3 regions of the Pseudonocardia sp. NPDC046786 genome follow, and region 2 is predicted to be linked to each of the others. Evidence: predicted binding sites of a transcription regulator. Region 2 holds the regulator's gene; each other region holds the start of a gene.
The links. Region 2 encodes LexA, which represses DNA repair genes until DNA is damaged. Its sites were predicted from a motif close to CGAACACGTGTTCG; they were not measured.

Region 1 (3,274 bases), on a different contig from region 2:
CAGCTGCGGCTCACCGATCCACGCCTGGTGCGCCGGTTCGCGGCGCTCACCGGCGCGAACCGGCCGGCCGGCCCGGGGCGCCCGCTGCGTCCGGCCACCCCGGGGAGCCTGCTGCGTCCGGCCGCGCCGGGGCGCCTGCTGCACGGCCCCGGCGGGTCGGGTCGTTCGGTGCACGGGGCCGGGCCGCTGCCGTCGGTGCTGCTGGGGGTGTCCCTGCTGGTGCTGCTGGCCGGAGCGGTCATGGTGGCGGTGCCGGTGGTGATCGCCGGGATCGTGCTCGCCGCGCTGTCGCTGGGCGTCGCGGCCACCGTGCCGCAGCGGCGCCGATCCGGGGGCTGAGCGGGCCGCGGGCCACGCTCACCATGCCGCTCACCGTGCCGCTCACCGTGCCGCGGCCACCGCCGCGCTGCCGCCACGTCCCGCGCCGCGGTCACCGGGCCGCACGCCACGTCGTACCGCCGCCCGCGCGCCGGTGCTGGCGCTGCCGGGCGCTCAGCCGTGCGCGAGATCGGAGAACCGGCTGTAGTGCAGCTGGTGCGCCACGGTGATCGTCGTCGTCGGGCCGTTACGGTGCTTGGCCAGGATCAGGTCCGCCTCGCCGGCCCGCGGGTCGTCCTGCTCGAAGGCGTCCGGGCGGTGCAGCAGCACCACCATGTCGGCATCCTGCTCGATGGATCCGGACTCACGCAGGTCGGACAGCATCGGCCGCTTGTCGGTCCGCTGCTCGGGACCACGGTTCAGCTGGCTCATCGCGACCACCGGCACCTCGAGCTCCTTGGCGAGCAGCTTGATCTGCCGGGAGAACTCCGAGACCTCCTGCTGGCGGGACTCGACCTTGCGGCCCGAGGTCATCAGCTGCAGGTAGTCCAGGATGATCAGCTTCAGGTCGTTGCGCTGCTTCATCCGGCGCGCCTTGGCCCGGATCTCCATCAGCGTCAGGTTCGGCGAGTCGTCGATGTAGAGCGGCGCCTCGGAGATCTCCGACATCCGCCGCGCCATCCGCGTCCAGTCCTCGTCGGACATCCGGCCGGCCCGCATGTCGGCCAGCCGGATCCGTGCCTCCGCCGAGAGCAGTCGCATGACGATCTCGGACTTGCTCATCTCCAGTGAGAAGAACGCGCTGGTCATGCCGTTCTTGATGGAGCAGGAGCGGGCGAAGTCCAACCCCAGGGTGCTCTTCCCGAGCCCGGGCCGGGCCGCGACGACGACCATCTGCCCGGGGTGCAGACCGTTGGTGACGGCGTCGAGATCGGCGAACCCGGTGGGGACGCCGGAGGACATGCCGCCGCGGGAGGCGATCGCGTCGATCTCGTCCATCGTCGGCTGAAGGAGCTCCTCCAGCACCGTGTAGTCCTCGGTGGTGGTGCGCTCGGTGACCTCGTAGACCGCGGCCTGCGCCCGGTCGACAACCTCGTCGACCTCGCCGCCCTCGGCTCCGTGGTAGCCGAGCTGCACGATCCGGGTGCCGGCCTCGACCAGCCGGCGCAGGATCGCCTTCTCCCCGACGATCTCCGCGTAGTACGCCGCGTTCGCCGCGGTCGGCACCGTCGCGATGAGGGTGTGCAGGTACGGCGCACCGCCCAGGCGCACCAGCTCACCGCGGCGCTGCAGCTCGGCCGACACGGTCACCGCGTCGGCCGGCTCACCGCGGCCGTAGAGGTCCAGGATCGTCTCGTAGACCGTCTGGTGCGCGGGACGGTAGAAGTCCTCCGGGCGGAGCACCTCGACGACGTCGGCGATCGCGTCCTTGCTCAGGAGCATGCCGCCCAGTACCGACTGCTCCGCGGTGAGATCCTGCGGCGGCTGACGATCGAAGGTGCCGCTACCGCCGCTGCCGGAGCCGCCCGCCTGGTCCTCGTCGCGAACGGCTCGAGGCCGGCCGGTGGGACGATCGTCCGTCAGAGCCATACGCAGCGTCACCCCCGGTGGACAGCATAGCGAACACACGTTCGAAGCGCGAGAGCCGTCCTCGGCGTACTCGCGTGGGTCTCCCGTGATGGTCCGGCCCGGGCGCCCGCCACCGGGCCGCCTGTCGTGCGGGCGGGTGCGGGACGTACTGCCGAGCCGGTCGGACCGAGGCTAGGTCGGCGCGCACCCCCGGCACCAACCGGCCTGGTGATCAACCTGGGGACGGCCTGTGCACGACCGCCGCCCATCCCGGGACCGTGCTGTGGACAACCTGGGGACAGCGCATCGATTTCCGCCATAGGCGCTGGTCAATGGCATGGGGACAGTTGTGGACAACATCGCTCTGGCGTGTCGTCGCAGGGCCGCTTCCGGCGTGTCGGAGTGCGCCGGACACCGTTCACCGCCCGGCGCGTCCACAGCCCCGCCCGACGAGCCGATCGTCACCGCGCGGCGTGTCGTCTGTGTGACAGCGGATCCGGTCCGTCCTCACCCGACCGGGCGGTCCCGTCCACTCGCGACTCCGGAGCGCGTCCGCGGACCGGTCGCCGACCCATCGCGGGCCGGTCCGTGCATACGACAGAGCGGTGCCCGGAGCACTCGGCTCCGGACACCGCTCTGACTACTCTCAGTGGTCGATCGACCACCGCACCGCTCAGCTCGCGACGACCGCGATCGGCAGCTCGGTGGTGACCTCCGGGTGCAGGCGCACCTGCACCTGGTGCTTGCCCAGGGTCTTGATGTGACCCGGGACGTCGACGATCCGCTTGTCCAGCGTCGGACCGCCGGACGCCTTGACCGCCTCGACGACGGCGGTCGGGGTGACCGAGCCGAACAGCCTGCCGTTGTCGCCGGCCTTGGCCGGGACGGTCACGTTCAGGTTGCGCAGCTGCGAGTCGACCTGCTGGGCGTGCCCGAGGTCCCGGATCTCGCGGGTCTTCTGGGCCCGGCGGATCTGCTCGACCTGCTTCTCGGCACCGCGGGTGGCGACGACCGCGAGCTTGCGCGGCAGCAGGTAGTTGCGGCCGTAGCCGTCCTTGACCTCGACGATGTCGCCGGGCGCGCCCAGGTTCGGGACGTCGGCGTTGAGGATGAGCTTCATCTGCGTTCTCCTCGTCAGCGCGCGGTCGAGGTGTAGGGCAGGAGGGCGACCTCGCGGGAGTTCTTGACCGCGACGGCGACGTCCCGCTGGTGCTGACGGCAGTTGCCGGTCACCCGACGGGCACGGATCTTGCCCCGGTCCGAGATGAACTTCCGCAGCAGACCGGTGTCCTTGTAGTCGATCTGCTGGGCCTTGTCCTTGCAGAACGCGCAAACCTTCTTCTTCGGCTTGCGCACGATGGCCTTGGCCATGGTGGTGCTCCTGGTG
Region 2 (3,274 bases):
GGGACGGGCATGTCCCACCGGGCCGCGGCCCGGGCCGCCGCTGATCCGCGGGCCGGACGCCGCGCCCCGGCACAGCGCACCGCGTGGGCGGCCCCGGCACGCACCCGCTCGCGCACCCCGGCAGCGCCGGACCACTGCGGCGCACCCGCGGCCGCCGCCCGGCCCGGCCGACCGGTCCGTGGCCGCGGTGCCACCTCACGCACGTCGAGCTCTCGCATGGCTCCTCCTGCTCCTCGAGGACCACCCGCCTGCTGCGGCGGAACGGTCACCGTCGACGCCGGCCACACCCGGCCACGCGTCCTGCCCATCCCGCCCGGCCCTTCCCCGGGGCCGGTCGAACGGGCGTGCGAGCTGTGTAGCACCGGACACCGACAGGAATCGGATCGTCGCCGCTCAGCCCGCTCCGGCCGGGCTCAGTGGCCGGCCGGCAGCACGCTCTGGACGACCACCGACGGCGGCGTCGCCACCGGCGCCACCGCCGCTGCCGAGACCTCCGCGAGCAGACCCAGCCCGATCACCGCCACCGCCGAGCCGAGCCCGATCCCCAGGCCCTGGACGGCCCGCCGCAGCACGCCACCGGGTGCCGCCACACCCCGCGCCCGGGCGACCGGCCACCCCGCTCGCGCCGGCCACGCCGACCGCACCGGCCGCGCCCGTCGCGCCGACCGCGTCGGCTGTATCGGCCGCCTCGGCAGCTCGGCTCGCCCCGGGCTCGCCGGCGGCACGGATCGCGCCTGCCGCCCGACCTCCCACGGCCGGACCTCGGTCACCACACCCATGCCGCTCGCCTCCCTGCCCGCACGGGACGCCCGCCCCGGGCACCCCGACGCTCGAATCGATGTTCGATCGAACGCCTGTGCGATGTTGTACCACCGGTGCCCGACGAAATCCACGACACGCGGGTGACGAACTTCGAACGCATGTTTGGCGGACCGGCCGAAGACGGCTAGTGTCCGTGTCGGTACATCCTCGAGGAGGCGAATGCGATGGCAGCGGACGAGTCCGGAGGCGGTGCGTCCCCCGGGCGGGGTTCCGCCGACGTCCGGGAGTTCCCCGAGCCCCCGGCCGACACGCGCGGCCTGACCCCGCGGCAGCGGAAGGTCCTGGCGGTGATCCGGGACTGGGTCGACCGCTACGGCTACCCGCCGAGCGTGCGGGAGATCGGCGACGCGGTGGGGCTGACCTCCACGTCGTCGGTGCACCACCAGCTGCGGACCCTGGAGCGCAAGGGTTTCCTGCGCCGGGACCCGAACCGGACCCGTGCGGTCGACGTGCGCAGCCCCGACCAGACCGCCGCGGGGGACGGGACCGACGCCGACACCGAGGCAGGGCGCTCGGAGCGGCCGGCACCCGCGTTCGTGCCGCTGCTCGGCGACATCGCCGCCGGTGGGCCGATCCTGGCCGAGCAGGCCGTGCAGGACGTGTTCCCGCTCCCCCGCGAGATCGTCGGCGAGGGCACCCTGTTCCTGCTGAACGTCAAGGGTGACTCCATGGTGGACGCGGCGATCACCGACGGGGACTGGGTCGTCGTCCGGCAGCAGCCGGTCGCGGAACAGGGCGAGGTGGTCGCGGCGATGATCGACGGCGAGGCCACCGTCAAGACGTTCCGGCGCCGGGACGGTCACATCTGGCTGATGCCGGCCAACGACGCCTACGAGCCGATCCCGGGCGACGAGGCATCGATCCTGGGCCGGGTCGTCGCGGTGCTGCGCCGGCTCTGAGCCGACCCCCGGGCCGGGGCACGGTGCCGCCCCCCGGCGGGGGCGCGGTGCCGATCCCGGGCCGGGCCACGGTGCCGGCCCCGGGCCGGGGCACGGTCACCGCCTGCGGCGGCCGTGCAGCGCCATCGCCCCGACTCCGGCGAGCAGCACCGCGACGACGACCGCCATCCCGGCCGCGGCGGGCAGCCACGGCGGGAAGGACGGGACGTCGGGCGCCTCCGCCGGCTGGGCCGCGACCGGTGCGGCCGGTGCCGTCGCGGCGGCGACCGCACCGGCAACCGACCGGATCGCGGCCGGGGACAGGCCCCGCGCCTCGGTGGCGGAGTGCAGCGTCCCGCGGCCGTCCAGGGCCACCGCTTCGCCCTGTGGCTCACCGGGCAGCGGCACCTGCAGCGGGGCCCCGCCCAGCGCCCCGACCAGGACGTCCCCGGTCACCGGGCCGTCGGGCAGCGGGAACAGCCAGGCGTCGGTGTAGGTGCGCAGGGCCGCGGCCCGCCCGCCGTCCGCCGCCATCGGTCCGACGGCGCCGCCGGTGATCGTCCGCGTGCCGACCGCGCCCAGCGGGCCGCCGGTGGTCGCCGAGTACGGCAGGACGACGTCGGCCACCCGTTCCAGCGCCACCACCGAATCCTCGGTGAGCGGCTCCGCGGGCCGGTACAGCCCTGCCGCCCCGGTTGTCTTGTCCACGATCAGCGGGGTCCCGTCGTCGGCGACGAGCACCGCCTCGGCGTCCCGCGGACCGTCCGGGTAGACGAGGTCGTAGCTGCGGGGCGGTCCGTCGACCGGCAGCACGACCAGGCGCACCGACTCGCGGCGCGCCGTGTTGTCACCGATGTCGGCGAGCCAGAGCCCGCCGTCCGGTGTGCGGCCGAGATCCTCGACGTCGGTGACCCGCACCGGGGCGTCCCGTTGCGCCGTCACCGTGCAACCCACCGGATCGAGGGTGAACACCTCGGCGGTGCCGCCGCCGTCGACGATCGTGTGATAGTGCTGCGGCGGTTCCCCCGGTGCGCCGTCGGTGACGAGCCCGGAGATCTCGGCCAGTCGCGGATCCTCGATCGTGCAGACCGGGCGCGGCTCGTCCACGGACGACGGGTCAGCGTCAGGCGGCGGGACGACCGGGCGCGCGGCCGGCGGCGGCGCCCCAGGCATTCCGGGCGCGCCGGCCGTCCCGACGGCAGGCGACCCGGCGGCCGCCACTGCGCAGGCCGGCCCGAGGGTCACGAGGAGCAGACCCACGGCGGCCCACCACAGCGGTCCCAGGGCGGCCCGCCGCAGCGGTCCCAGGGCGGCCCGCCGCCGTGTCGCCCGGACGCGACCGCCCGGCCCGCCCCTCGATCCGGCCCGGACCGCCCGGGTCAGCGCCCCGCCGCCGTCGCCGGCAGGTCGGGATCGGACCCGCTGTCGGTACCGGCCGGGCCGCCCGCCACCGCGAACGGCAGGACCGCGGTGCCCAGCTCCGGCCCGACCCTGGCCCGGACCCGGGTGCCCTCGGGGGTGTGCTCCTCGGCGAGGACCTCGCCCTCGTCGTGCAGGCGGGCGACCAGCGCACC
Region 3 (3,274 bases), on a different contig from region 2:
CTCGCCCCGGCGGCCGCGATGTCGGCGAGCAGCGCGTCGAGTGCCTCGGCGGAGTCGGTCAGCCACGGCAGCACCGGCGCGACCATCACCCCGCAGGGCAGGCCGGCGTCGGTGATCCGCCGGACCAGGTCGAGCCGTGCCCGCGGGCTCGGTGTGCCGGGTTCGAGCCGGGACTGCAGCTCGCGGTCGAGCAGCGCGACCGACACCCCCACCCCGACGCGGACGTCGGTGTTCGCGGCGGCCAGGTCCGGCAGGTCGCGGGTCAGCACGGTGCCCTTGGTGAGGACGGAGAACGGCGTCCCGGACCGGGCGAGCGCGCCGATCACCCCCGGCATCAGCCGGTAGCGGCCCTCGGCCCGCTGGTACGGGTCGGTGTTGGTGCCCATCGCGACGTGCTCGCGCCGCCAGCCCGGGCGGGCGAGCTCCCGTTCCAGGACCCGGGCGACGTTGACCTTGACCACGATCTGCGAGTCGAAGTCCGTGCCCGCATCCAGGTCCAGGTAGGTGTGCGTGTTCCGGGCGAAGCAGTTGTGGCTGACCACGCCTGCGGCGACGAAGTCGCCGGTGCCGGTCGTGATGTCGAACATCGGCACGATGTCGCCGATGTCCTGCACGTCGACCACCCGGGGCGCGCCGTCCCGCGGTTCCTCGACGAGCGCCCCCGCCACGTCCCGGACCCGGGCGAGGGCCGGATCGGCCACCGCGACGAGACGCAGCTGCTCCGCGGCCCCGCCGAGCACCCGCAGCGACCGTCCGCCCGGCCGGCCGGACGGCTCGGAGGCGACCCGGAACCCGAGCCTGCGCAACGCGTCCACGGTCGCCCGGGTCAGCTGCTCGTCGCCCGGGGTGATCCGCAGGACACCCGCGGACACCTCGCCGCTCGCGTCGAGCACTCCCCCGAGGAAGCCGGCGGACCAGCCCGGCCCCGGCCGCTCCGGCCACACCGTCGCCGAGGGTGCGGCGCGGTGCGGCGCCCGGGCGTCGGAGGCGTGCCCCGCCGCTGCCGCCTGCCGCACGCCCGCCGGACCGGCGCCCGCCGGGACGCGGGCCACGCCGGCCGCGCCGGGACGGTTCGCCGCGCCCGGGCCGGTGGCATCCGCGCCGCCCGGGCCGCCCCGGCCGCCCGAGGTGAGCAGGTGGTGCGCACGGGCCAGCGCCTCCAGCTCGACCCAGTCGGACGGGAACGGCTCCGCGGACCGCCTGCTGCGGACCGCGTCGGCCCGGACCAGCCCGCACAGGTACCCCTCGGCCCAGCCGGCCGGGTGGCCCTCCGCGGGCATCGCCGCCGCACCGGGCCCGACCAGCGCCGATCCGGCGGTCAGGTGCGGCCGGTCCGCCGACGAGCGGCAGCGCCCCGGCCGGACGTGCGCCCAGCCCTCCCGGGTCAGGAACCGGTGCTCGGCCGACGTCACGAGGACCGTCCCGTCGTCCAGGGACACCCGCTGTGCGCGGCGCCGGGTCGACCAGTGGGCCAGCACCGGGGTGCGCACGAACCGGCGCCTGCCGTGCCCGTCGGTCACGGTGCCGATCACCTCGTCGCCGGGGCGGAGATCGGCGATCGGCCGGGACCGGCCACCGGCGGTCAGCACCGGGGTGTCCCCCCGCAGGCAGTACGTGCAGGCGTGGGCGCATCCCCGGTACGGGTTCACCGTCCACCCGAAGGGCACCGGCGACGACGGCCCCACCCGGTTCAGCGCCGAACGCGCCTCCACCTCGTGGAACACCGCGCCGGCGAACTCGGGGGTCCGCACCGAGCGCAGCAACCCGGCCATGCCCGGCAGCACCGCATCCGCCCCGACCCCGTCGGTCCCCACCTGCTGTCCGCTCCACCGCACGAGCATAAGTCGAACACAAGTTCGAACGATGGGCAACCGGTCGTCGCCCGGCGGTGCCCTCCGGGCGAGCACCGCTCCGGCGCCGGGTGATCACTTGCGAGGATGCCGGGGTGCACCCCGACGATCCCGACCGGTCCGCCGGTGACGTGCGTCCGGACCGGGAACCCGGCGGGCGTCGGCGGGCGGACGGGACGGGCAGGCACCAGCGGCCGGAGTCGCCGCCGCGGTCCGCCGGCGCACCGGACGAGCCGCCCCCGGCCGGGGGCCGTCCGGCCGGCCGGACGCCCGTACCGCGCTCCGGCGGCACCGGTGGGGGTACCGGCGCCCGGCCGTACGACGCGGACGGCCCGCAGCGCGGCGCCCGTCGTGGCGCACCGGGCCCGTACGAGCGCGACCCGGCGCCGGGCGGGCCCCGGCCGTGGGCGGCCGGACCCGGTGCCACGGCGGGCCGTCCGCCGGGCACCGCGCCGCAGCCCCGCCGCAGCGGTCCGGCCGGGCACGGGCGCGCGGACCGCGATGCGGGGGCCCGTCGCCGGGGCGGCCGGGACGACACCGGCGGGACGTACGGCCACGGCGCTCACGACGAGGAGACGCCCACGTACCGCCGCAGCCGGGCGGAGACCGGCGAGTACCCGGCCGCGGCGCCGGAGGCCACCGGGGCACGGATCCGCGACGCCGCGCACGGTCCCCCGGCGGACCGGACCCGCGGCACCGGCCTGCCGGACGGCGGCGGGCGTCGCGTCCGCGGGTCGGCATCGGCTGCAGAGGACGCCGGTCCCGACGACGACCCCGGGATCGCCGGGACCGGCCCGGTCACCGCGGGATCCGCCGCTGCCGCCGGGCACCGGTCGGCCCCTCCGACCGGCCACGGCCACGGCCACGGGCACGGCCACGGCAGCCCCAGCCCGGCCGGACGGCGGGTGCGGAACCTGCTGGTCGCCCTGCTTGTCCCGTGCGCGCTCGCCACGCTGGCCGGTGTCGCGCTGCTGTGGCCCGGAGACGTCCCGACGCCGGAGTTCCCGCCGACCGAGCAGGTGCGCGGGGACGTCACGGCGGTCGCCGTCGCGGACTGCTCCCCCGGCTCCGCGGACGGCGCCTGCACCGGCGTCACGATCGCGATGACCGACGGCCCCCGGGCCGGACGCGACCTGGTGCAGCTGGTGCCGAACGAGCCGTCCAGCCCGCGGTTCGCCGTCGGCGACCCGGTGACCCTCGCCTGGTCCGGCGGCGATCCCGACTCCGCCGGGTCGTACCAGCTCAACGACTTCCAGCGGACGCCCGCGCTGATCTGGCTGGCGGCCGCGTTCGCGCTGGCCGTCGTGCTGCTCGGGCGGCTGCGCGGGTTCGCCGCACTGATCAGCCTGGGGCTGACGTTCGGCATCCTGCTGTGGTTCGTGCTGCCCGCGATCCTGTCCGGCGGTTCACCGCTCGCAGTGGCG

Region 1: the regulator LexA is predicted to act here: its motif matches at 1,939-1,952, upstream of dnaB (replicative DNA helicase).
Region 3: the regulator LexA is predicted to act here: its motif matches at 1,846-1,859, upstream of ABZ881_RS16485 (intein-containing Rv2578c family radical SAM protein).

The regions. Positions count from the first base shown of each region.
Region 1 covers NZ_JBEYYF010000016.1:30,655-33,928, reverse strand. Annotated here, with positions in the region: gene ABZ881_RS19760 (DUF3040 domain-containing protein) at 1-339, shown strand, start outside; gene dnaB (replicative DNA helicase) at 493-1,908, opposite strand; gene rplI (50S ribosomal protein L9) at 2,561-3,007, opposite strand; gene rpsR (30S ribosomal protein S18) at 3,022-3,258, opposite strand.
Region 2 covers NZ_JBEYYF010000004.1:277,478-280,751, reverse strand. Annotated here, with positions in the region: gene ABZ881_RS07020 (hypothetical protein) at 414-590, opposite strand; gene lexA (transcriptional repressor LexA) at 987-1,721, shown strand; gene ABZ881_RS07010 (hypothetical protein) at 1,818-2,807, opposite strand; gene hflX (GTPase HflX) at 3,080-3,274, opposite strand, start outside.
Region 3 covers NZ_JBEYYF010000012.1:34,183-37,456, reverse strand. Annotated here, with positions in the region: gene ABZ881_RS16485 (intein-containing Rv2578c family radical SAM protein) at 1-1,841, opposite strand, end outside; gene ABZ881_RS16480 (YibE/F family protein) at 1,946-3,274, shown strand, end outside.